Rhodobacter capsulatus SB 1003: one gene and its partner. The protein of the gene in region 2 interacts with the protein of the main gene of each other region in a pairwise test. Links are inferred from orthologs where the notes say so. Each region holds a gene or a part of one and is shown on either strand. Other genes may lie near its edges.

Region 1 (11,418 bases), 1.4 Mb from region 2 along the record:
GCCAGATTTTTGTTTGTGGTTGCAACGTTTTTGTCATCGGGTGTCCTTTGGTGCGATTTCTTTGAGTTAATGGCGCCCGGTGCTGCCGCTGATCTGCCGGATGACTGGAGAAACTATGTATACTATTTGACGATTGCGTTCTCGATTTTCTATTATTTTGCTTCGACGGGTACCTTGTCTTTTTCGAAGTCAAAAGGGGCTGCCTTTGGCTGCCGGGTTCGAAGGATTTTCGTCTTTTTAACTGCGAACAACAAAGTGGTCTGCGGAGATAATTAAATTTGATCGTTGTGTCGTGTGTTGGGCTTGTTAATCTTGCGATGAAATCGGGAGCACTCCTATGAAATTCACCCTCTCCTGGCTGAAAGACCATCTCGAGACCGAGGCCTCGGTCACCGAGATCGCCGATGCGCTCACCGACCTTGGCCTTGAGGTCGAGGAGGTGGTGAACCCGGGCGCGAAACTCGCCCCCTTCACCATCGCCAAGGTGCTGCACGCCGAAAAGCACCCCGATGCCGACAAGCTGCGGGTCTGCCGCGTGCTGACCGACGAGGGCGAAAAGGTCATCGTTTGCGGTGCGCCGAATGCGCGGGCGGGGATCACCGTCGTGCTGGCGAAACCGGGCGATTATGTGCCGGGCATCGACACCACGCTTGGCATCGGCAAGATCCGCGGCATTGAAAGCCACGGCATGATGTGCTCGGAACGCGAGCTGGAGCTGTCCGACGAGCATAACGGCATCATCGAACTGCCCGAGGACAGCCTGAATTCCGAGGTCGGCTGCAAATTCATCGACTGGCTGGCGGAAAACCGCCCCGAGGCCGTCGATCCGATGATCCACATCAAGATCACCCCGAACCGCCCCGACGCTTTGGGCGTGCGCGGTGTGGCCCGTGATCTGGCCGCGCGCGGTCTGGGTCGGTTGAAGCCGCTCGAAATCGAGGCCGTGCCGGGCGGGTTTGAAAGCCCGATCAAGGTGGAGATTGACGCCACCCTGAAGGAAAAGGGCTGCCCGCTCTTTGCTGGCCGTCTGATCCGTGGCGTCAAGAACGGGCCGAGCCCCGACTGGCTGCAAGCGCGGCTGCGGGCGATCGGGCTGCGGCCGATCTCGGCGCTCGTCGATATCACCAACTTCTTCACCTATGACCTGAACCGCCCGCTGCACGTGTTTGATGCGGCGAAGGTGGCGGGGAACCTGCGGATTGTCCCTGCCAAGGGCGGCGAGGAACTGCTGGCGCTCGATGGCAAGACCTACACCCTGCGCCCCGGTCAGATGGTGATTTGCGACGATGCGCAGCCGGAAAGCCTTGCCGGGATCATGGGCGGCGAGCTTTCGGGCTGCACCGAGGAGACGGTCGATGTCTTCCTTGAAAGCGCCTATTGGGACCCGATCACCATTGCCACCACCGGCCGCGCGCTGAAGATCAACTCGGATGCGCGCTATCGGTTCGAGCGTGGCGTGGACCCGGAGTTCACCCTGCCGGGGCTGGAACTGGCGACGCAGATGGTGCTCGACCTCTGCGGCGGCGAGGCATCCAATGTGGTGATGGACGGCGCCGTTCCCGATACCAAACGCGCCTACAAGCTCGACCCCGCCCGGGTCATCAGCCTTGTCGGGATGGAGATCCCCGAGGCGACGCAACGCGAAACCCTGACGGCGCTCGGTTTCACCTTCGAGGGCGACATGGCCTGCCCGCCCAGCTGGCGGCCCGATGTGCTGGGCGAGGCCGATCTGGTCGAGGAGGTGGCGCGGATTGCGTCCTTGACGAAGCTCGTCGGCCGTCCGATGGCGCGCGAAACCACGGGCGTTCCCGGTCCGGTGCTGACGCCGATCCAGACCCGCGAACGCACCGCGCGGCGCACGATTGCGGCGCTGGGCTACAATGAATGCGTGACCTACAGCTTCATCGACGCCAAGTCGGCGGCGCTCTTCGGTGGCGGGCTTGAGGCGACGCGGATCGAAAACCCGATCTCGTCGGAGATGACGCATCTGCGCCCGGATCTGCTGCCGGGGCTTCTGCAGGCGGCGGCGCGCAATCAGGCGCGCGGCTTTGCGGATCTGGCGCTCTTCGAGGTTGGTCCGGCTTTCAGCGGCGGCGAGCCGGGGGATCAGGCATTGCAGGCGGCGGGGCTGCTCGTGGGCGCTTCGGCGCCGCGCGACCCCTGGGCCTCGCGCCGTCCGGTCGATCTTTATGACGCCAAGGCCGATGTCGAGGCCGTGCTGGCCGCCATCGGCGCCCCCGCGCGGGTGCAGATCAACCGCAAGGTGGCGGGCTGGTTCCATCCGGGCCGCTCGGGCACCATCGCGCTGGGGCCGAATGCGCTGGCCAGCTTTGGCGAGGTTCACCCCAAGGTGCTGCGCGAGATGGGGGTGAAGGGGCCAGCGGTCGCCTTCACCGTCTGGATCGAAGCCGTGCCCTTCCCGAAAGCCAAGACCCCGACCCGGCCTGCGCTGGCGCTGTCGGATCTGCAGGCGGTCGAGCGCGATTTCGCCTTTGTCGTCGATGCGGGTGTCGAGGCGCTGACGGCGGTGAACGCGGCTTACGGCGCCGACAAGGCGCTGATCGAGGCGGTTTCGGTCTTTGACCAGTTCACCGGCGCCAAGGCCGAGGAGCAGATGGGCGCGGGCAAGAAGTCGATCGCGCTGAGCGTTCGGCTGCAGCCGCGCGACAAGACCCTGACCGATGCCGAGATCGAGGCGGTTTCGGCCAAGGTCGTCGAAAAGGTCACCAAGGCCACCGGCGGCGTGCAGCGGAAGTGACCTGAAGTCACGCTTTGCGGATGTGAAAAACCGGTTAGGCTCTCTCGGAAACGGGGGAGCCTGATGCATTTCGACTATGTCATTCTCGGCGGCGGCTCGGCCGGGTCGGTGCTGGCGGCGCGGCTGAGCGAGAATCCGGCCACGCGCGTCTGTCTGGTCGAGGCGGGCGATGCGGCGCGGGATATTCTGGTGCGGGCGCCTGCCTTGGTCGCGGCGCTGGTGCCCGGGTATCTTTACGCCCACAACTGGGCGCTGCACACCGTTCCGCAGCCCGGGCTGAACGGGCGGCGGGGGTTTCAGCCGCGGGGCAGGGGGCTGGGCGGCTCGTCCGCGATCAATGCGATGCTGTATGTGCGCGGTCATCCCTCGGATTACGACCGTTGGGCGGCCGAGGGGGCTGTGGGCTGGGACTGGGCCGCCTGTCAGCCGTGGTTTCTGAAATCCGAACGCAACATGCGCGGGGCGTCCGCGCATCATGGGGCCGATGGCCCGTTGCAGGTGGGCGATCAGCGCCGCCCGCGGCCGATCACCCGCGCTTTCGTGCAGGCCTGCGGCGCGGTGGACTGCCCGGAAACCGACGACTTCAACGGCGCGTGTCAGGAGGGGGCCGCGCCCTTTCAGGTCACGCAATTCTGGGATGGTCCGAAAAAGGGCGAGCGCTGTTCCGCCGCGGCGGCCTATCTGCATCCGGTGATGGACCGGCCCAATCTGACCGTGCTGACCGGGGCACGGGCGGAAAAGGTCTTGATTTCCGAGGGGCGCGCCACCGGGGCGCTGGTGCGGCAGGGGCGGCACCGGCTGCGGCTGGAGGCGGCGCGGGAGGTGATCCTCTCGGCAGGCGCTTTCGGCTCGCCGCAGCTTCTGATGCTCTCGGGTATCGGGCCGGGGGCGCATCTGCGCGATCTGGGCATTGATGTCGTGCAGGATCTGCCCGGGGTGGGGGCAAACCTGCAGGACCATCTGGATTACACGATTTCGCATTTTTCGCCCCGCCGCGATGTCGTGGGGCTCAATCCGCGCGGGCTGTGGCGGCTGGCCAGGGCCGCGGGCGGCTGGATGCGGCATGGCGAGGGGCTCTTCGCCTCGCCCATGGCCGAGGGGGGGGCGTTTTTGCGCTCTGCGCCCGGGGTCACGGTGCCCGATCTGCAGATCCATTTCGTCGTCGGCATTGTCGATGCCCACATGCGCAAGCTGCATGTCGCGGACGGCTGGTCGGCGCATATCTGCGTGCTGCGGCCGCAATCGCGGGGGACGGTGCGGCTGGCGTCGAAGAACCCGCGCAAGGCGCCCTTGATCGACCCGGCCTTTCTGGCCGATCCGCGCGACGAAGCCCTGATGCTGCGGGCGGCGCGGATGCTGGAAGAGATCGTGGGCGCGGCGGCCCTGGCGCCCTGGCGGGGCGACAGGCTTTATCCGCATGACGGGTCAGAGGCCGGGCTGATGGCCGATATCCGCGCGCGCGCCGACACGATCTATCACCCGGTCGGCACCTGCCGCATGGGCACCGATGCGATAGCGGTGGTGGATCCGCAACTTCGGGTGCGCGGGATCGAGGGGCTGCGGGTCGTAGATGCCTCGGTCATGCCCAGCCTCATTGGCGGCAACACCAATGCGCCCACCATCATGATCGCCGAACGCGCGGCTGCGATGATCCGGGGGCGCTAGCGGCGCCGTTTCACCACTGGCACGCGGCTGGTCACATAGTCGATCGAAGGGTTCGGCGGCAGCCCGCCGTGCGCGCGCCAGAAGAGCGGCCCGCCGAGGCGCAGGAAATGCGGCGCCATCAGCACCAGCCCGGCGATGAAGCCGCCCGCATGCGCCCAATAGGCGACGCCATCGGCCGAGCCGCCGAGCGAATTCAACAGCTGCACCGCGAACCAGAAGCCCAGCACGATCCAGGCGCGGATGGTGAAGATCTTGTAGACGATGAAGAAAATGAACAGGATGTCGACCCGCGCCTTCGGGAAAAGCAGCAGATAGCCGCCCATCACCGCGGCGATCGCGCCCGAGGCACCGACCATCGGCACATCGCTGAACGGATCGCCCGCGATCTGTGCGCCCGCCGCCGCGAGCCCGCCCAGCAGGTAGAAGACGAGAAAGCCGAGATGGCCGAGCTGATCTTCCAGATTGTCGCCAAAGACCCATAAAAACAACATGTTGCCAAGGATGTGCATGATCCCGGCATGCAGGAACATGTGGGTGAGAAGCCCGTGCAGCCAGACGCCGTGGCTGATCGCCCCGGGGTAAAGCGCGCCCCATTGCCACAGCCCGAACATCCGCCCGCCCCAGTCGGCCGTCAGCACATAGATCAGCACATTCAGCACGATCAGCCCGCGCACCACCCAGGGGGTGCGGGTCGAGGGGTTATGGTCGCGGATCGGGAACATCGGCCCAGCCTTCCCGAAGACGGGGATTGCGTCAAGCCTCTAGCGGGTGGCGCGCAGAACGACCTTGCCCGTCGCATCGGTGAAGTCCAGCGCCGGACCGGCCTGCCGCAAGGCCGTCACCGTGCCGATGGTCGAATGGAAGGCCTGTTCCACCTGCATCTGGTCGGGGGGGCACATCATCCGGGTTCCGGCCAGGGCGCCCACATGCAACGCGCCCTCGCGGGTCTCGATGCGGCCCGCATAGCGGTTGCAGCCGGAGGTGCCCGCGAGCATCCCCGGCTCGGGGGACAGCAGGGTGACCTTGACTGCGGCGGGCACGGCGGTGCCCGCGATTTCGGTGACGGTCCATTCGGTTCCGGTGCCGATCAGGGCCAGCGGATCGGCCGGGGCGGTCGCGTCCTCCTTGCAGGCGGCAAGGGCGATCAGGGCAAGGGCAAGAACGGCGACGCGCATGGGACCTCCGGTGTTTCGGTCAGAGTGACCGCGGCGCGCGATCCCCGCAAGGGCATCACGCAAAGGTGTGGCTTTCGGCGGTGTCAGAAGGTCGGGTGTCAGAAGGTCGGCGGCGTGTTGACCCAGATCACCACGGTGCGCCCGTCGGCGGCATTGGCCCAGGCATGCGGGCGGCGGCTTTCGAAATAGATGCTGTCGCCGACGCCCAATTCGTGCAGCTCGGTGCCGTCCAGCGTCAGACGAAAACGACCCTCCAGCACGGTGATGAATTCCTCGCCCTCGTGGCCATAGCCGCCCTCCGACGCCGCGCCGGGGGCAAGGATGAAGCGGTGGCAATCCATCTGCCGCCGCCCCTCGGCCAGAACCTCGACCCGCACGCCCTCGACCGGCATCGGCCAGACCCGCGCCGCGCCCGCGCGCACCACGGGTTGGCCGACCTCCTCCTGCCCGGAAAGCCGCGACACGGTGGTGCCGTAATATTGCGCCAGATCCGCCAGCGTCTTGAAGCTGACCCCCGCCCCGGTGCGTTCCAGCGTCGAGAGCGCCGAGGCAGAGACCCCCAGCGCCTGCGCCACCGTCTCCAGCGTCTCGCCGCGGTTTTGCCGCAGCGCCCGCAGCGCCATGCCCAGCGGTTCGTTGGTGATCGCGGGGGGCGCGGGGGCGTCGCTTTCGGCTTCCAGCGTCGCGCGGATCGCGGCGGGGTTCAGCCCGGCCTCGCGGCGCAGATAGGCGATGCGCTGCAGCCGCGCCACATCGGCCGCCGAATACAGCCGCTGCCCCGAGGCCCGGCGTTGCGGTGCAATCAGCCCCTGCGTCTCCCACAGCCGCAGCGTGGAGGAGGCCACGCCCGCCGCCCGCGCGGCCTCGGTCACCCGAAACAGCGGTTCTTCCTCGGGCGTATCTGCATGCGACTCGGTCATTTTCCCTGCCTTACAGGCGCAGGATGGCCTTTGTCACCGATCTTGCCAAGAATTTTCTTGCAGAAAAAATGTAAAGTGAGAGGATGAGATATCTCGAATCGGAGCCCCTTCATGACCGTGCAAACCTCGCCCGACCTGTCCGCCCGCCGTGCCGCCGCCATCGCCAAGGGCGTTGGCGTGACGACGCAGATCTATGCCGAACGCGCCGAGAACGCGGAAATCTGGGACAAGAACGGCACCCGTTACATCGACTTCGCCGCGGGCATCGCCGTGGTGAACACCGGCCACCGTCACCCGCGGGTGATCGAGGCGGTCAAGGCGCAGCTCGATGCCTTCACCCACACCTGCCATCAGGTCGTGCCTTACGAAAACTACGTCATCCTGGCCGAGCGTCTGAACGCCGCCGTGCCCGGTGACTTTGCGAAGAAGACGATCTTCGCCACCACCGGCGCCGAAGCCGTTGAAAACGCGATCAAGATTGCCCGCCACTACACCGGCCGCGCCGGGATCGTCGCCTTTGCGGGCGGTTTCCACGGCCGCACCTTCATGGGCATGACGCTGACCGGCAAGGTGCAGCCCTACAAGGCCGGCTTCGGCCCGATGATGAACGACGTCTGGCACCTGCCCTTCCCCTGCCCGCTGCATGGCGTGACGGGCGAGGACGCCGTGGCGGCGCTGGAGCGTCTGTTCAAGGCCGATATCGAACCCGCCCGCGTCGCCGCGATCATCGTCGAGCCGGTGCAGGGCGAGGGCGGCTTCTACCCGGTGCCCGAGGGCTTCATGCGCAAACTGCGCGAGATCGCCGACAAGAACGGCATCGTCCTGATCGCCGACGAGGTGCAGACCGGCTTTGCCCGCACCGGCAAGCTCTTTGCGATGGAACATCACGGGGTTGCCGCCGATATCACCACCATGGCCAAGGGGCTGGGCGGCGGCTTCCCGATCTCGGCGGTGACCGGCCGCGCCGACATCATGGACAGCCCGAACCCGGGCGGCCTTGGCGGCACCTATGCCGGGGCGCCGATTGCCGTGGCCGCGGCGCATGCCGTTCTTGACGTGATCGAGGACGAGCAGCTCTGCGCCCGTGCCGAGCGTCTGGGCGCGCGGCTGAAACAGCGTCTGGCGGCGCTGCAGGACAGCGTGCCGGAGATCATCGACATCCGCGGCCCGGGCTTCATGAACGCGGTCGAGTTCAACGTCGCGGGCAGTGACACGCCGAACCCGGAGATGACCAACCGCGTCCGCGAAGAGGCGCTGAAGCGCGGTCTGATCCTGCTCACCTGCGGCGTTTACGGCAACGTCATCCGTTTCCTCGCCCCGCTGACCATCCAGGACGCGGTCTTTGACGAGGCGCTGGACATCCTCGAAGCCTCGATCCTCGCCGCGAAGGGCTGAGGCCATGTGGGGCGAACCCGCCCGCGGGGCAGAGCGTCTGGATGACACCGACCAACGGCTGATCGCGGCGCTTCGCCGCGACGGCCGGGCCGCGGTGTCGGATCTGGCGGTGCAGCTTGGTCTGTCGCGTGCCACCGTGCGCGCGCGGATCGAGCGGCTGGTGGCGCGCGGCGAAATCTCGGGCTTTACCGTGATGACGCGCGCCGATGTCTCTGCCGCGCCGGTGCGGGGGATGATGATGCTGAACATCGACGGGCGGGCGACCGAAAAGGTGATCGCCCGCCTGCTCGGCCTGCCGCCGGTGCAGGCGGTGCATACGACGAACGGGCAGTGGGATCTGATCGCGGAAATCGGCGCCCGCTCGCTGGAAGAGCTGGACGAGACGATCCTGTCGATCCGCCGCCTTGAGGGCGTGGGGCGGACGGAAACCAATCTGCAGCTGTCCTGCCGCAACCCGCGGCCGCGGCTGCCCCGGTGCTGGGTGTCGTGCGCAAGCCCGCGCTGGTGCCCGCGGGCCAGCCGCTGCCGCCGCAACCCTCGCTGAACGAGATCAGCCCCGAGACGCTGGCCTCGGTCCGCGAGGTCGAAAAGCGCTCGCGCAAGATCTCGCTGATGGAGCTGACCGAGCGGACCTGCAAATGGCCGATCGGCGATCCGGCGACCGAGAATTTCTATTTCTGCGGCCTGCCGAGCTCGGCCGGAAAACCCTATTGCGAGGCGCATGTCTCGGTGGCCTTCCAGCCGATGTCGGCGCGCCGGGATCGGCGGCGCTGAAGGCCGGAACAGGGGATGAAACAGGGCGCCTGCGGGCGCCCTTTTCGTTTCAGTCCTTCTTCCCCAGAACCCCCGAGAACACGGCTGCGGCGGTGGCAATGAGCAACCAGCCGGAAAGCTGAATGATCCAGCGGCAATAGTGCAGCGTCCAGCCGAATGCGCCGCGGTCTTTCGAGGGCGCCCACGAATCCTTCTGGGCGAGTGTGCCGAGCGGCAGGAACAGATCGAGCGCATAGATGCAGGGGGAGAAAGCCTCGTAGTCCTGTCCGGCGGGTGTATTCTCCCACAGCCGCAGCGGCATCGTGCAACTGGCCGTCTGGATGGAGGGGCATCCGTTCTTGATCGCGTCTTTCCAGTCGTCGGACAGGAGGATATCGACATTGGCCGGGGCCATTTCCCCGCGCTGATAGGTGGCATTGGCCAGCCACACGGTAGCAGCAAGGATCAACAGCGCTGTGCGCAGCGCCTTGAACGGGGCATGGCCGTAACCGAAGGTGACGCGGTAACCACATCCCCAAACCAATGAGACAAACGCCAGGCCTTGCCCGAACGTATCCGGTTTCGGCGGCGCCAACGCCCGGAAAAATGTAGCCCACATGAGCCGTTCATCCCGCGCGTAACGCACCTTGGCCGCATCCCTGCGATGGCCCATGGCGTCATAGACCTTGGCCAGCTGGCTGTAGGGTTGCGGGTCGAAATCGTTGCGTCTTCGGGTCATCTGGAATGGGCAGGAGATTGTCCGCTCCGATTTCCGCCCCAGAAGGTTCAGGCGATCCTGCACCGTCATGTCGCTTTGAATGGAGTCGAAGCGAAAGCCGGAGAGTTTGGGCGTTTTCACTTTTGCCCAGGAGCCGGAATCGTCATTCAATCTTTCAACGCTGGTTTCGGTCAGATCGAGAACGACGACCTTGCCGGAGACATTCTCCCAGAAGAAGCCCCCCTCGATCTTGGCGCCCTCTGCGTTGAATGCGCCGTTGAAATGGGCCGATTGGCACCGCAGATTTCCCGTCACTTGCGCGCGGGCGAAGTCCACTCTTCCCGTCGCATTGAACTTGTTCCGCAAGAACACATCCGCGCCGATCACGGCGGCGTTGCAATTCAAGGAGAGGCCGTCTGTCGCTTCGAACTTGCCGTCATCGCAGGTGAGTTGCCCCACGATCTGGACACGCACGAGCTTCACTGCGCCATGCGCGGTAAAACCATCGTTCAAGAATACATCTGCGCCGATCTCGGCGGAACTGAGGTTGAGGGCAGGGCCCTTCTTCGACGCGAAGTGGCCGCCTCTGCAATAAACGTGCCCGGTGATTCTGCTTCCGCCCAGCTGAACGCAAGCATTTGCCGTGAAGCCTGTGTCCAGGTGAATCGGTCCGTTGCAGGTCAGCCTGACGGCATTGAAGCCGGGCAGGGCCGTGCCGGTCAGATAGAGCCCGTTCAGCTGTGCGTTTCGCAGGACAGGAGCTTCCTGAAAGGTGCAGTTGCTCGCGTTGATTGCCCGCTCGCAATCCACGAAGCCGAGGCTCAGGGTTTCTTCGATCCAGAGCCCCATGACCGTCACCCCTTCGGGACGACAGACGATGCCGGGGATTTCCTGTGTCAGCAGCCAGCGGATCAGCCTTGCATCGAACCTATTGCTATCGTCGTCGGTCTTCGGACGTTCCCGGTTCGAGTGTTTGAAACCATCAGGCCAGGCATATCCGCCCGTCGCAATAAACTGCTTTTCCCGCGGCCAAAGCTCTCGCCTTAGCCGCTCCTCCGCCCACGCAAACGCTTCGCTCAAATCCCCGTCGGCCATCCCGGCACCTCCAATACCCCGCCATCCTGCGCAACCCTCCCCTGTCGCGCAAGGCGCTTCCCGCGGCCCCCCAAGGCGGTGTATATCGCCCCCATGAGCCAGAACCCGCCCAACCTCCGCCCCGATCTTGCGCCGAAAGCGCTTGTCACCGACACCCCCCGCCCGGGCCAGCCGACGATCGGCATGGTCTCGCTGGGCTGCCCCAAGGCGCTGGTGGACAGCGAACGCATCCTGACCCGGCTGCGGGCCGAGGGCTATGCGATCTCGCCCAGCTATCAGGGCGCCGATGCGGTGATCGTGAACACCTGCGGCTTTCTGGACAGTGCCAAGGCCGAAAGCCTGGAAGCCATCGGCGAGGCGCTGAGCGAGAATGGCAAGGTGATCGTCACCGGCTGTCTGGGCGCCGAGCCCGAGTTCATCACCGGCGTGCATCCCAAGGTGCTGGCCGTCACCGGGCCCGAGCAATACGAACAGGTGCTCGATGCGGTGCATGGGGCGGTGCCGCCGAAACCCGATCCCTTTGTCGATCTGCTGCCCGCGACCGGCATCAAGCTGACGCCGCGGCATTTCAGCTATCTGAAGATCTCCGAGGGCTGCAATCACGCCTGCAAGTTCTGCATCATCCCCGACATGCGCGGCAAACTGGTCAGCCGCCCGGCCCATGCGGTGCTGCGCGAGGCGGAAAAGCTGCTCGAGGCGGGGGTGCGGGAGCTGCTGGTGATCAGCCAGGACACCTCGGCTTATGGGCTGGATCGGCGGCACGAGGCGACGGCCTGGAAAGGCGCCGAGGTCCGCGCGCATATCACGGATCTGACGCGCGAGCTGGGCAAGCTTGCCCAGCCCTCGGGCGCCTGGGTGCGGCTGCATTACGTCTATCCCTATCCGCATGTGCGCGAGCTGATTCCCCTGATGGCGGATGGGCTTGTGCTGCCTTACCTC
Region 2 (11,303 bases):
TCGACATCAGGGCGGGCGAGCTGATCGTTTTCGTTGGCCCCTCGGGCTGCGGAAAATCGACGCTTTTGCGGATGATCGCGGGGCTGGAACGGATCACCTCGGGCGAATTGCGCATCGATGGGGTGCGGGTGAACGACATGCCCCCCGCGCAACGCGGCATCGCGATGGTGTTTCAAAGCTACGCGCTTTATCCGCACATGACGGTGCGGCAGAACATGGAATTCGCCCTGAAGATTGCGAAGAAGTCCCGGCAAGAGATTGACAAGGCTGTCGAAAATGCGGCCCGCATCTTGCAGCTGACGCCCTATCTCGACCGGCTGCCAAAGGCGCTCTCGGGCGGGCAGCGCCAGCGCGTCGCCATCGGTCGGGCGATCGTGCGCGACCCCAAGGTCTATCTCTTCGACGAGCCGCTCTCGAACCTTGATGCCGCGCTGCGGGTGGCGACGCGGATCGAAATTGCGCAGCTGAAAGAGGCGATGCCCGAGCGCACGATGATCTATGTCACCCATGATCAGGTCGAGGCGATGACGCTGGCCAGCCGCATTGTCGTGCTGGCGAACAAGGGGATTGCCCAGGTCGGCACGCCCTTGCAGCTTTATGAGCACCCCGAAACCGAATTCGTCGCGCAATTCATCGGCTCGCCGCAGATGAACCTGCTTCCGGGTGTGATCACGGAACCCGGAACGCGGACTGTGATCACGCTGGATGGGGGCGGCACGGCGGAATCGACCGTGCCGACGACCGAAGCCGATCGCGGCCTGCGGGTGAATATCGGCGTGCGGCCCGAGGATCTGACTGTGATCACGCAGGGCGGCCTGTTCACCGGCACGGTCGAGATCGTCGAGGCGCTTGGCGAGGTGACGCTGCTTTATTTCGCGGCGCAGCCGGGGGCGGCGCATGTGATCGCGAAACTGCCCGGCATTCATGCCGGTCTGCGCCATCAGACGGTCCGCCTGACCGCGGCACCGGAAAAGGTGCATCTGTTCCACGCCGGTCGGTCGCTTCTTTATCGCTGATGTCGCAAACCGCGCATGGCGGCGGAGCGTCGTCGGGTAAAACGGGGTCAGACCCAAGCGGAGGTGCGCGATGAGCGAAGAGATCGAACAGGCGGCAGGCGGGCGGCGGGCGCGTGGCGGCGGCGGGGCGGCCCGGCGGGCCGAGCGCACCGCGGTGCGGGTCGAATTCGCGAAATATATCGAGCGCAACATTCCGAACCTCGAGATCCTGAACGAGGAAGCGCTGCAGCTGATCGAAGCCAATGCCGAGACGGTGCTGGAACAGATCGGCGTGAATTTCGTCGAAAACCCGGCGGCGCTGGAACGCTGGCGTGCGGTGGGGGCCGATGTGCAGGGCGAGCGGGTCCGCTTCCCCAGGGGCCTTGCGCGCGAGCTGTGCAAGACCGCGCCCGCAAGCTTCGTGCAGCATGCCCGCAACCCTGATCGCAATGTCACCATCGGCGGGAAAAACCTTGTTCTTGCGCCGGTTTACGGGCCGCCCTTCGTGCGCGATCTGGAAGGCGGGCGGCGCTATGCGACGATTGCCGACTTCCGCAATTTCGTGAAGCTGGGGCAGATGTCGAAATATCTGCACCATTCGGGCGGCACCGTCTGCGAGCCGACCGACGTGGCGGTGAACAAGCGTCACCTCGACATGCTGCACGCGCATATGACGCTGTCGGACAAGCCCTTCATGGGCTCGGTCACCGAACGCTCGCGCTGCGTCGATTCGATCGAGATGTCAAAGATCCTGTTCGGCGAGAAATTCGTCGACGAGAACACGGTGATGACCTCGCTCGTCAACATCAACTCGCCGCTGACCTTTGACCCGATCATGATGGATGCGCTGGAGGTTTACGCCGCCGCGAACCAGGCCTGCATCGTCTCGCCCTTCATCGTCGGCGGGGCGATGGCGCCGGTGACGGTGGCGGGCACGCTGACGCAGGTTCTGGCCGAGGTGATGGTGGCCGTCGCCTACAGCCAGATCATCCGCAAGGGCGCGCCGGTGATTTTCGGCGCCTTCGTGACCTCGATCGACATGAATTCGGGGGCGCCGACCTTTGGCACGCCGGAAGCGGCGCAGATCACCCTTGGCGCCGGGCAGCTGGCGCGGCGGATGGGCCTGCCGTTCCGCTCGGCGGGCTCGTTCTGCGGCTCGAAACTGCCCGATGCGCAGGCGGCCTATGAAACCGCGAACACGCTCAACATCGGCCTGCTTTCGGGCGTGAACTTCATGCTGCATGCCTGCGGCTGGCTGGAAGGCGGTCTGGTCTCGTCCTACGAGAAATACGTGATGGATGCCGATCAGCTGGGCGTGCTGCACCGTTTGGCGGCGGGCATCGACATGAGCGCGAACGGCCAGGCGATGGAGGCGCTGCGCGAGGTTGGCCCGGGCGGTCACTTCCTTGGTTGCTCTCACACCCAGGCGAATTTCAAGGACGCGTTCTGGAAGACGGATCTGTTCGACTACAAGCCCTTCGAAACCTGGGACGAGGAAGGCGCGCGCGACACCGCGACGCTTGCCAGCGTGCGGGTGAAGAAGATGCTGGGCGAGTATCAGGCCCCGGCGATCGATCCCGGGATCAACGAGGCGCTCTCCGAATATGTCGCCCGCAAAAAGGCCGCCGTGCCGGACGCCTTCCTGTAAGAGCCGGGCGGGTCAGACCGCCTGCCAGAGTGCCATTCCCCCCGGGCGCCGCGCGTCCGGGGGTTTTCCTTGCGTCAAAGGCGGTGGACGATCCCTGCGGGGCTCTTTATGATCCCGCCCGAAAGGCGATTGCCCTTGTCGACATTCAGCATCGCCCCGGGACGGATGTCGGATTTCCGGGGCATTGAAAGCGGAAAACACCTTCGATGATGCCAAGCTCTCCCCCGGGCACCGTTGATGAAATGCCTGTGAAACAAGGCCTTGCGGGGGTTTCCTCACATGCGCGCCTGTCCGTTGCGCCGATGCTCGACTGGACAGATCGGCATTGCCGGGTCTTTCACCGGATGATGTCGCGTCAGGCGCTGCTTTACACCGAAATGGTCACCGCCCCGGCGGTGATCCATGGCAAGCGGGCGCAGCTGCTGGATTTCAGCCCGGTCGAGCATCCGGTGGCGCTGCAACTGGGCGGATCGGACCCGGCCGAGCTGGCCGAAGCCACGCGGATCGCCCGCGACTGGGGCTATGACGAGATCAACCTGAATGTCGGCTGCCCCTCGGACCGGGTGCAATCGGGGGCTTTCGGCGCGGTGCTGATGAAAACGCCCGATCTGGTTGCCCGCTGTGTCGCGGCGATGCAGGCGGCGGCCGCGGTCGAGGTGACGGTGAAATGCCGGATCGGCGTCGATGATCAGTCGCCCGAGGAGGTGCTGCCCGCCTTTCTGAAAACCGTCTCCGAGGCCGGGGTCACCCGGTTCATCCTGCATGCCCGCAAGGCCTGGCTGCAGGGGCTTTCGCCCAAGGAAAACCGCGAGATCCCGCCGCTCGATTATCCGCTGGTCCATGCGATGAAGCGGGAATTTCCGCATCTGCATCTGAGCCTGAACGGCGGGGTTGCGACGCTCGATCAGGTCGAGACGCATCTGGCCGCGGGGATGGACGGGGTGATGGTCGGCCGTGCCGCCTATCAGGAGCCGATGCAGGTTCTGGCCGGCGCCGATGTCGCGCTTTGGGGGCGGGGCGAGGTGCTTTCGGCGGTCGAGGTGGCCGAGGCGATGAAGCCCTATATCGCCGATCATCTGGCGGCGGGCGGGCGGCTGCACCAGATCACCCGGCACATGCTGGGCCTGTTTCACGGCCGTCCCGGGGCGCGCGGCTGGCGGCGGGTGCTGTCCGAGGGGGCGACCCGGCCCGGGGCGGGGCTGGCCCTTTACGATCAGGCGCTGGCCGAAGTGACACGAGAGGCGTGAGATGGACCACCTGACCACGATCCTGCCGCTGATCGCGATCCTTCTGGCCGTCGGCGCGGTCGCGGGGGTGCTGGCGGGGCTGCTGGGGGTGGGCGGCGGCATCGTTCTGGTCCCGGCCTTCTTCTATCTTTTCAACGGGTTGGGCTATGGGTCCGAGGGGCTGATGCAGGTCTGCGTCGCCACTTCTATGGCGACGATCATCATCACCTCGACCCGTTCGGTCACCGCCCATGCCCGCAAGGGCGCGGTCGACTGGCAGCTTTTGCGCGACTGGGCGCCCGCTGTGGCGGGCGGGGCGCTGCTTGGGGTGTTTCTGGTCACGCGGCTCGACACCCATGCGCTGACGATCATCTTCGGCACTTTGGTGATGGCGATCGCGCTTTACATGGCCTTTGGCAAGCAAAGCTGGCGGATCGCCGAGGGGATGCCGGGGCGGGGCTTCCGGCTCTGGTTCGGGCCGCTGATGGGGGCGGTTTCGGTGCTGCTCGGCATCGGGGGCGGGTCGATCTCGACGCCGATGCAGACGCTGCACGGCATCCCGATCCACCGCGCCGTGGCGACCTCGGCGGGTTTCGGCGCGATCATGGCGGTGCCCTCGACCGCGGCCTTTCTGCTGACCCCGGTCGAAAACGCGCCGCCCTATACTTTGGGGGCGATCAACATTCCGGCCCTTGTCGTGATCGGCGCCACCACCGTCGTCACCGCCGCCTGGGGCGCGGCGCTGGCGCATCGGCTGGATCCGAAACCGCTCAAGCGCCTCTTCGCAGGGTTTCTGATGCTGGTCGCGCTGAACATGCTGCGCAAGGCGCTGTTCTGATTTTATCTTGCGGCAAATATCCCGGGGTGCGGGGCAGAGCCCGCCTACAGCCCCTTGCGCTTGGCCGCATCCCAAAGCGCGTCCATCTCGGCCAGATCGCTGTCGGCGGGCCGCTTGCCGGCCTTCGCCAGTTCCGCCTCGATGAAGGCAAACCGCCGGGTGAACTTGCCATTCGCCGCGCGCAGACAGGCCTCGGCATCCAGCCCCAGATGCCGCCCCAGGTTCACCATCACGAACATCAGATCGCCATATTCCTCGGCGATCTCTTCGGCCCCCAGCTTATCACGGGCTTCGACCAGCTCGTTCGCCTCTTCAACGATCTTCGCCACCACCTCGGCGGTCGAGGGCCAGTCGAACCCCACCCGGGCCGCGCGCTTTTGCAGCTTCAGCGCCCGCGTCAGTGCCGGAAGCCCCAGCGCGACGCCATCGAGCACCCCGGTCTCGGCCTTGGCCGCGCGCTCGGCGGATTTGATTTTCTCCCAGTCTTCCGTCTGTTGCGCGGCGCTCTTCACACGGCTTTCGTCCCCGAACACATGCGGATGCCGGGCGATCATCTTCGCATTGATCCCGCGCAGCACATCGAGCAGCGAAAAATGCCCGGCCTCGGCCGCCATCTGCGCATGAAAGACGACCTGAAGCGCCAGATCGCCCAATTCGCCCGACAATTCGCCCCAGGCCTGCCGCGCGATCGCATCGGCGACCTCATGCGCCTCCTCGATCGTATAGGGGGCGATGGTGGCGAAATCCTGCTCGATATCCCAGGGGCAGCCGGTCTCGGGATCGCGCAGACAGGCCATGATCGCCGCCAGCCGCTCGGTTTCCGCCCCCACGCTGTCGGTTTGCACGAAGATCCCCGGATCGGTCGGTTTCGCCATTGCCTCTTGCCCCCTGCAGGTCCATCTAATCCAGTATCGCTTTCCAAAACCCAGAGTCCACCATGCCCGTGATCAACCGCATTGCCGCCCTTGCCCCCGAGATGAAGGAATGGCGGCAGTGGCTGCACCGTCACCCCGAACTGGAATTCCAGCTGCCGAAGACCGCCGCCTATGTGGCCGAACGGCTGCGCGAGATCGGCGTGGACGAGATCCACGAGGGCATCGCCACCTCGGGGATCGTGGCGCTGATCAAGGGCCGTCAGGACGGGCCGGTGATCGGGCTGCGCGCCGATATGGATGCGCTGCCGATCGACGAGATCACCGGGGTCGATTATGCCTCGGAACACGACGGCAAGATGCATGCCTGCGGCCATGACGGCCATACGGCGATGCTGCTGGGCGCCGCCAAATATCTGGCCGAGACGCGGAATTTCGCGGGCACCGTGGCGCTTCTGTTCCAGCCCGCCGAGGAAGACGGCGGCGGCGGCGAGGTGATGGTGCGCGAAGGCGTGATGGAGCGTTTCGCCATCACCGAGGTTTACGGCATCCACAATGCGCCCAATCTGCCCTTTGGCCATTTCCACACCACCCAGGGCGCGCTGATGGCCGCGGTTGATACCGCCTGGGTCACGGTGACGGGGCGCGGCGGGCATGGGGCGACGCCGCATGAATGCATCGACCCGATCCCGGCGATCACCGCGATGGTCGGATCGCTGCAGACGATCGTCTCGCGCAATCTTTTCGCGATGGATGAGCTGGTCGTCTCGGTGACGCAGATCCATGTCGGCACGGCGAACAACATCATCCCCGAAACCGGCTGGTTCTGCGCCACGATCCGGTCCTTCACCCCCGAAGTGCGCGCGATGGTCGAGCGCCGCTTCCACGAGATCGTCGAAGGCACGGCCGCCGCCTTTGGCGTCTCGGTCGAGATCCGCTATGACAAGGGCTATCCGCCCACCATCAACGATGGCGACAAGGCGCGTTTTGCCGCCGAAGTGGCGCGCGAGGTCTCCGGCCCCGAAGCGGTGAAGGATGATGCCGGGCGCGAAATGGGCGCCGAGGACTTTTCCTACATGCTCGAGGCGCGGCCGGGCGCTTACCTGTTCCTCGGCACCGGGCCGGGGGCGGGGCTGCACCATCCCGCCTTCGATTTCAACGACGAGGCCGCCCCGATCGGCGCCAGCTTCTTTGCCCGGCTGGTCGAGCGCGCGCTTCCGGCCCGCTGAGGCGGGGGGACTTCGGCGCAGCCGAAGAGGGGGCGGCGCCCCCTTTTTCCTGACACAACCGTGATCGCGGCCCCGGCCTGCCGCTCGCGCCTTGCCATTGCGGGGGGGCGCGGCTAGGGTGCCCGCCGAAAACCGGGGCAACGCCCCACGGCCCTAACGAAAGGACCATGCCATGTTCGTCTCTCCCGCCTATGCTCAGGATGCCTCTGCCGCCGCCGGTGGCATGGCCGCCTTTGGCCAATTCGTGCCGCTGATCCTGATCTTCGTGATCATGTATTTCCTGCTGATCCGCCCGCAGCAAAAAAAGGCCAAGGAACACAAGGCGATGGTCGATGCGCTGCGGCGTGGTGACATGGGTCTGACGCAGGCGGGCATCATCGGCAAGGTCGTGCATCTGCGCGAGGACGGCGAAATCGAGGTCGAGATCGCCAAGGACATGAAGGTGCGGATGATCCGCAGCGCCGTCGTGCAGGTTCTGTCGAAGACCGAACCGGCCGCCAATAGCTGACCTGAACCGGGGCCGCGCCGCCATGCTGCAGATTTCGCTTTGGAAGCGTCTTGTCATTCTGGGTCTGTGCCTTGCGGCGCTGATCACGGCGGCGCCCAACATGTTCTATGCCCGCGTCGAGGGGCATAACGACGCCGTTTCCGCCTTCGAGAAGACCGGGGCGATGACCGAGACCCAGGAGGCCGCCAAGGCCGCCTGGCCCGACTGGGCGCCCTCGGCGCTGGTCAATCTGGGGCTTGATCTGCGCGGCGGCGCGCATCTTCTGGCCGAGGTGCATCTGGGCGAGGTCTACAAGGCCCGGATGGATGCGCTCTGGCCCGAGGTGCGCAAGGTTCTGGCCGCCGAGCGGGCCACGATCGGCGCGATTCGGCGCGTGCCCTCGCCCGAAGGCGAGTTGCGCATCCAGATCGGCGAGCGCGCGCAGATCGCCCGCGCCGTCGAAGTGGCCCGGACGCTGGCCAGCCCGGTGGTCAGCCTGACCGGCGTCGGTCAGACCGACTACGAGGTGACGGGCGAGGGCGACACCGTCGTCTTCCGGCTGTCGGAGGCCGAAAAGAAAGCCACCGACGATCGCACCATGCAGCAATCGCTGGAAATCGTGCGTCGGCGCGTCGATGCGGCGGGCACGCGCGAACCCACGATCATGCGCGAAGGCACCGACCGCATCCTGATCGAAGTGCCCGGCATCGGCTCGGCGCAGGAGCTGAAGGATCTGATCGGCACCACCGCCAAGCTGACCTTCCATCCGGTGCTCAGCACGACCTCGAACCCGAATGCGCCGGTCGCCTCGGGCAATGAACTTCTGCCCGATGCCGAACGGCAGGGGCTTTATCACCTGCTGGACGAGGTTCCGGTGGTGACGGGCGACGATCTGACCGATGCGCGCCCGACCACCGACGACAACGGCGCCCCGGCGGTGTCGTTCCGCTTCAATGTCAGCGGCGCCCGGGCCTTTGGCGATTACACCGCCGGTCATATCGGAGAGCCCTTCGCCATCGTTCTGGACGGCAAGGTGATTTCGGCACCGACGATCCAGGCGCATATCGCGGGCGGATCGGGGATCATCACCGGCCGTTTCAGCATCGAGGAAGCCACGGATCTGGCGCTGCTTTTGCGCGCGGGCGCCCTGCCTGCGGGGATGACCTTCCTTGAGGAACGCACGATCGGGCCGGAACTGGGCGCCGACAGCGTCAAGGCGGGGATGGTCGCCTCGGTGATCGGCTTCGTCGCGGTCGTGGCCTACATGATCGCCTCCTACGGGCTTTTCGGCTTCTTTTCCTCGGTGGCGCTGTTCATCAACATTGCCTTCATCTTCGCCGTGATGGGCGCGATCGGCGGCACGATGACCCTGCCCGGGATCGCCGGGATCGTGCTGACCATCGGCACCTCGGTCGATGCCAACGTGCTGATCTACGAACGCATGCGCGAGGAAATCCGGTCGGGCAAATCGCCCGTGCGCGCGATCGAGCTGGGCTTTGACAAGGCGATGTCGGCGATCATCGACGCGAACGTGACCTCGTTCCTGTCCTCGGCGATCCTGTTCGTGCTGGGGGCCGGGCCGGTGCGCGGCTTTGCCGTGACCACGATGATCGGCATCGCCGCCTCGATCTTCACCGCGATCTGGGTGGTCCGGCTGATGATCGTCATCTGGTACGGCTGGCGTCGTCCCAAGACCATCGTCATCTGAGGAGGAACCACCATGGCTTTCCGTCTGAAACTGGTTCCCGAAAAGACCAACTTCGACTTTTTCCGCTGGCAATGGGCGACCTTCGGGGCGGCCATCGTGATGATGATCGCCTCGGTGATCCTGCCGCTGGTGATCGGGCTGAACTTCGGCATCGACTTCAAGGGCGGCACGACGATCCGCACCGAATCCACGACGGCGATCGATGTCGGCGTCTATCGGGCCGCGCTGGAGCCGCTCGAGCTTGGCGATGTGATCATCTCCGAGGTCCGCGACCCCAGCTTCCGCGAAGATCAGCATGTGGCGATGATCCGCATCCAGATGCAGGAGGACGGGCAGGGCGCCGAGGGGCAGGGCGCGCAGGGCCAGGAGCTGGTGAACAAGGTCGAGACCGCGCTGACCGCGGTCGATCCGGCGCTGAAGATCACCTCGTTTGAATCCGTCGGCCCCAAGGTCTCGGGCGAGCTGGTCTGGACCGCGGTCTGGTCGCTTCTGGCGGCGACCGTGGTGATCATGTTCTACATCTGGGTCCGGTTCGAATGGCAATTCGCGCTTGGCGCCGTGGTGGCGCTTGTCCATGACGTGCTGCTGACGGTCGGGCTTTTCGCCGTGCTGCAGCTGAAGTTCGATCTGACCACGGTGGCGGCGCTGTTGACGATCACCGGCTATTCGATCAACGACACCGTCGTCGTCTTTGACCGGCTGCGCGAAAACCTGATCAAATACAAGACGATGCCGCTGCGCGACGTGATGAACCTGTCGGTCAACGAAACGCTTTCGCGCACGGTGATGACCGGCATGACGACGCTTCTGGCGCTGGTGCCGATGCTGATCTGGGGCGGCGACGTGATCCGCGGCTTCGTCTTCGCCATGGTCTGGGGGGTGTTCACCGGCACCTATTCCTCGGTCTATGTGGCGAAGAACATCGTGCTGTTCATCGGTCTTGACCGCAACAAGGAGAAGAAGGACCCCTCGGACAAGTTCTTCTCGAACGGGGCGCAAGATGGCGCCCCGTGAGCCGGGCTTCGCAGGCGCGCTGCCGATCGACGGCTACGGACCCGGCTTTTTCCGCATTGCCGGGGCCGTGCATCGCGGCGGGCTTTTGATCCACGCCGAGGCGGCGATGCCCTGGACCGGCTTCGACGATCTTGCGGCGCTGCGCGCGCTGGCCGGGCAGGTGGATCTGCTGCTGTGCGGGATGGGCGCGGATATCGCCCATCTTCCCAAGGGCTTGCAGGTGGAACTTGAAGCGCTTGGGGTGATGGCGGAGCCGATGTCCACCGCCTCTGCCGCGCGTCATTACAATGTGCTTCTGTCCGAGGGCCGCCGCGTCGGCGCCGCCCTTTTGCCGATGCCGGGCGCGGTGCCGACGGCATGACGCTGCTGGCCGTCGATCAGCTCACGGTCAGCCGGGGCGGTCTTGCCGTGCTGGAGGGGGTGAGCTTCTCGCTTGCCGCGGGCCATGCGCTGGTGCTGCGCGGCCCGAACGGGATCGGCAAGACGACGCTTTTGCGCACGCTGGCGGGGCTGCAGCCGCCGCTGGCCGGGCGGGTGTCGATGCCGCCCGAGGGGATCGCCTATGCCGCCCATGCCGACGGGCTGAAGGCCACGCTTTCCGTGCGCGAAAACCTGCAGTTCTGGGCGGCGATCCATGCGACGGACACGGTCGAGACGGCGCTTGCACGGATGAACCTGAACGCGCTGGAACACCGCGCCGCCGCAAGCCTTTCGGCGGGGCAAAAGCGTCGGCTTGGCCTTGCGCGGCTTCTGGTCACCGGGCGTCCGGTCTGGGTGCTGGACGAGCCGACGGTCTCGCTCGACGCCGCCTCGGTGGCACTTTTTGCCGAGGCCGTGCGGGCGCATCTGGCGGCGGGTGGGGCGGCGCTGATGGCGACCCATATCGATCTGGGCCTGTCCGAGGCGAGGGTTCTGGACCTTGCCCCGTTCAAGGCGCGTCCGCCCGAGGCGGGCGGCCATCGCGGCGCCTTCGATCACGGCTTTGACGGAGCCTTCCTGTGAACCGCGGCCCCCGAGTCCTGCCGCAAAAGGGCGTAGTTGTGCCAAGAAGAAACCGCATGGCCTTTTCCTGGTCCAAATACGCTCTTGCCGACATCGGCTGTGGGCGGAGGATTTTGTCATGAGGGCGCTTTTGTCGCGGGATCTGCGGCTGGCGATCCGGGCCGGGGGCGGCTTCGGGCTCGGGCTTGCATTTTTTCTGATCGTGGTGACGCTGGTGCCCTTTGGCGTCGGCCCGCAGGGCGAGATCCTGGCCCGGATCGCCAGCGGCATCCTGTGGCTGGGCG

Evidence for each region.
Region 1: the proteins of secD (region 2) and pheT interact in binary tests that used the Escherichia coli proteins (3 or more experiments, as listed by UniProt). The link is inferred for Rhodobacter capsulatus SB 1003 from one-to-one orthologs.

What each region holds. Positions count from the first base shown.
Region 1 is NC_014034.1:3,339,526-3,350,943, reverse strand. Bases 16-3,047 are described here. They hold pheT (phenylalanine--tRNA ligase subunit beta), read left to right. Parts: upstream 16-337; coding sequence 338-2,758; downstream 2,759-3,047. Other genes in these bases: RCAP_RS15570 (GMC family oxidoreductase), read left to right, coding at 2,822-3,047; RCAP_RS19430 (hypothetical protein), read left to right, coding at 16-276. Outside these bases: more of RCAP_RS19430, read left to right, coding at 1-15; more of RCAP_RS15570, read left to right, coding at 3,048-4,423; RCAP_RS15565 (rhomboid family intramembrane serine protease), read right to left, coding at 4,420-5,145; RCAP_RS15560 (META domain-containing protein), read right to left, coding at 5,185-5,598; RCAP_RS15555 (MerR family transcriptional regulator), read right to left, coding at 5,697-6,518; RCAP_RS15550 (4-aminobutyrate--2-oxoglutarate transaminase), read left to right, coding at 6,630-7,913; RCAP_RS15545 (Lrp/AsnC family transcriptional regulator), read left to right, coding at 7,918-8,457; RCAP_RS15535 (hypothetical protein), read right to left, coding at 8,737-10,479; 30S ribosomal protein S12 methylthiotransferase RimO, read left to right, coding at 10,573-11,418.
Region 2 is NC_014034.1:1,920,354-1,931,656, forward strand. What follows is about bases 6,754-9,670. They hold secD (protein translocase subunit SecD), read left to right. Parts: upstream 6,754-7,338; coding sequence 7,339-9,003; downstream 9,004-9,670. Other genes in these bases: RCAP_RS08830 (M20 aminoacylase family protein), read left to right, coding at 6,754-6,808; yajC (preprotein translocase subunit YajC), read left to right, coding at 6,981-7,316; secF (protein translocase subunit SecF), read left to right, coding at 9,016-9,670. In the rest of the region: RCAP_RS08805 (ABC transporter ATP-binding protein), read left to right, coding at 1-1,016; RCAP_RS08810 (trimethylamine methyltransferase family protein), read left to right, coding at 1,087-2,643; tRNA dihydrouridine(20/20a) synthase DusA, read left to right, coding at 2,946-3,890; RCAP_RS08820 (sulfite exporter TauE/SafE family protein), read left to right, coding at 3,892-4,707; mazG (nucleoside triphosphate pyrophosphohydrolase), read right to left, coding at 4,752-5,582; more of RCAP_RS08830, read left to right, coding at 5,645-6,753; more of secF, read left to right, coding at 9,671-10,017; RCAP_RS08850 (Mth938-like domain-containing protein), read left to right, coding at 10,004-10,378; heme ABC exporter ATP-binding protein CcmA, read left to right, coding at 10,375-11,019; heme exporter protein CcmB, read left to right, coding at 11,138-11,303. UniProt on the Escherichia coli protein: Part of the Sec protein translocase complex. Interacts with the SecYEG preprotein conducting channel. SecDF uses the proton motive force (PMF) to complete protein translocation after the ATP-dependent function of SecA.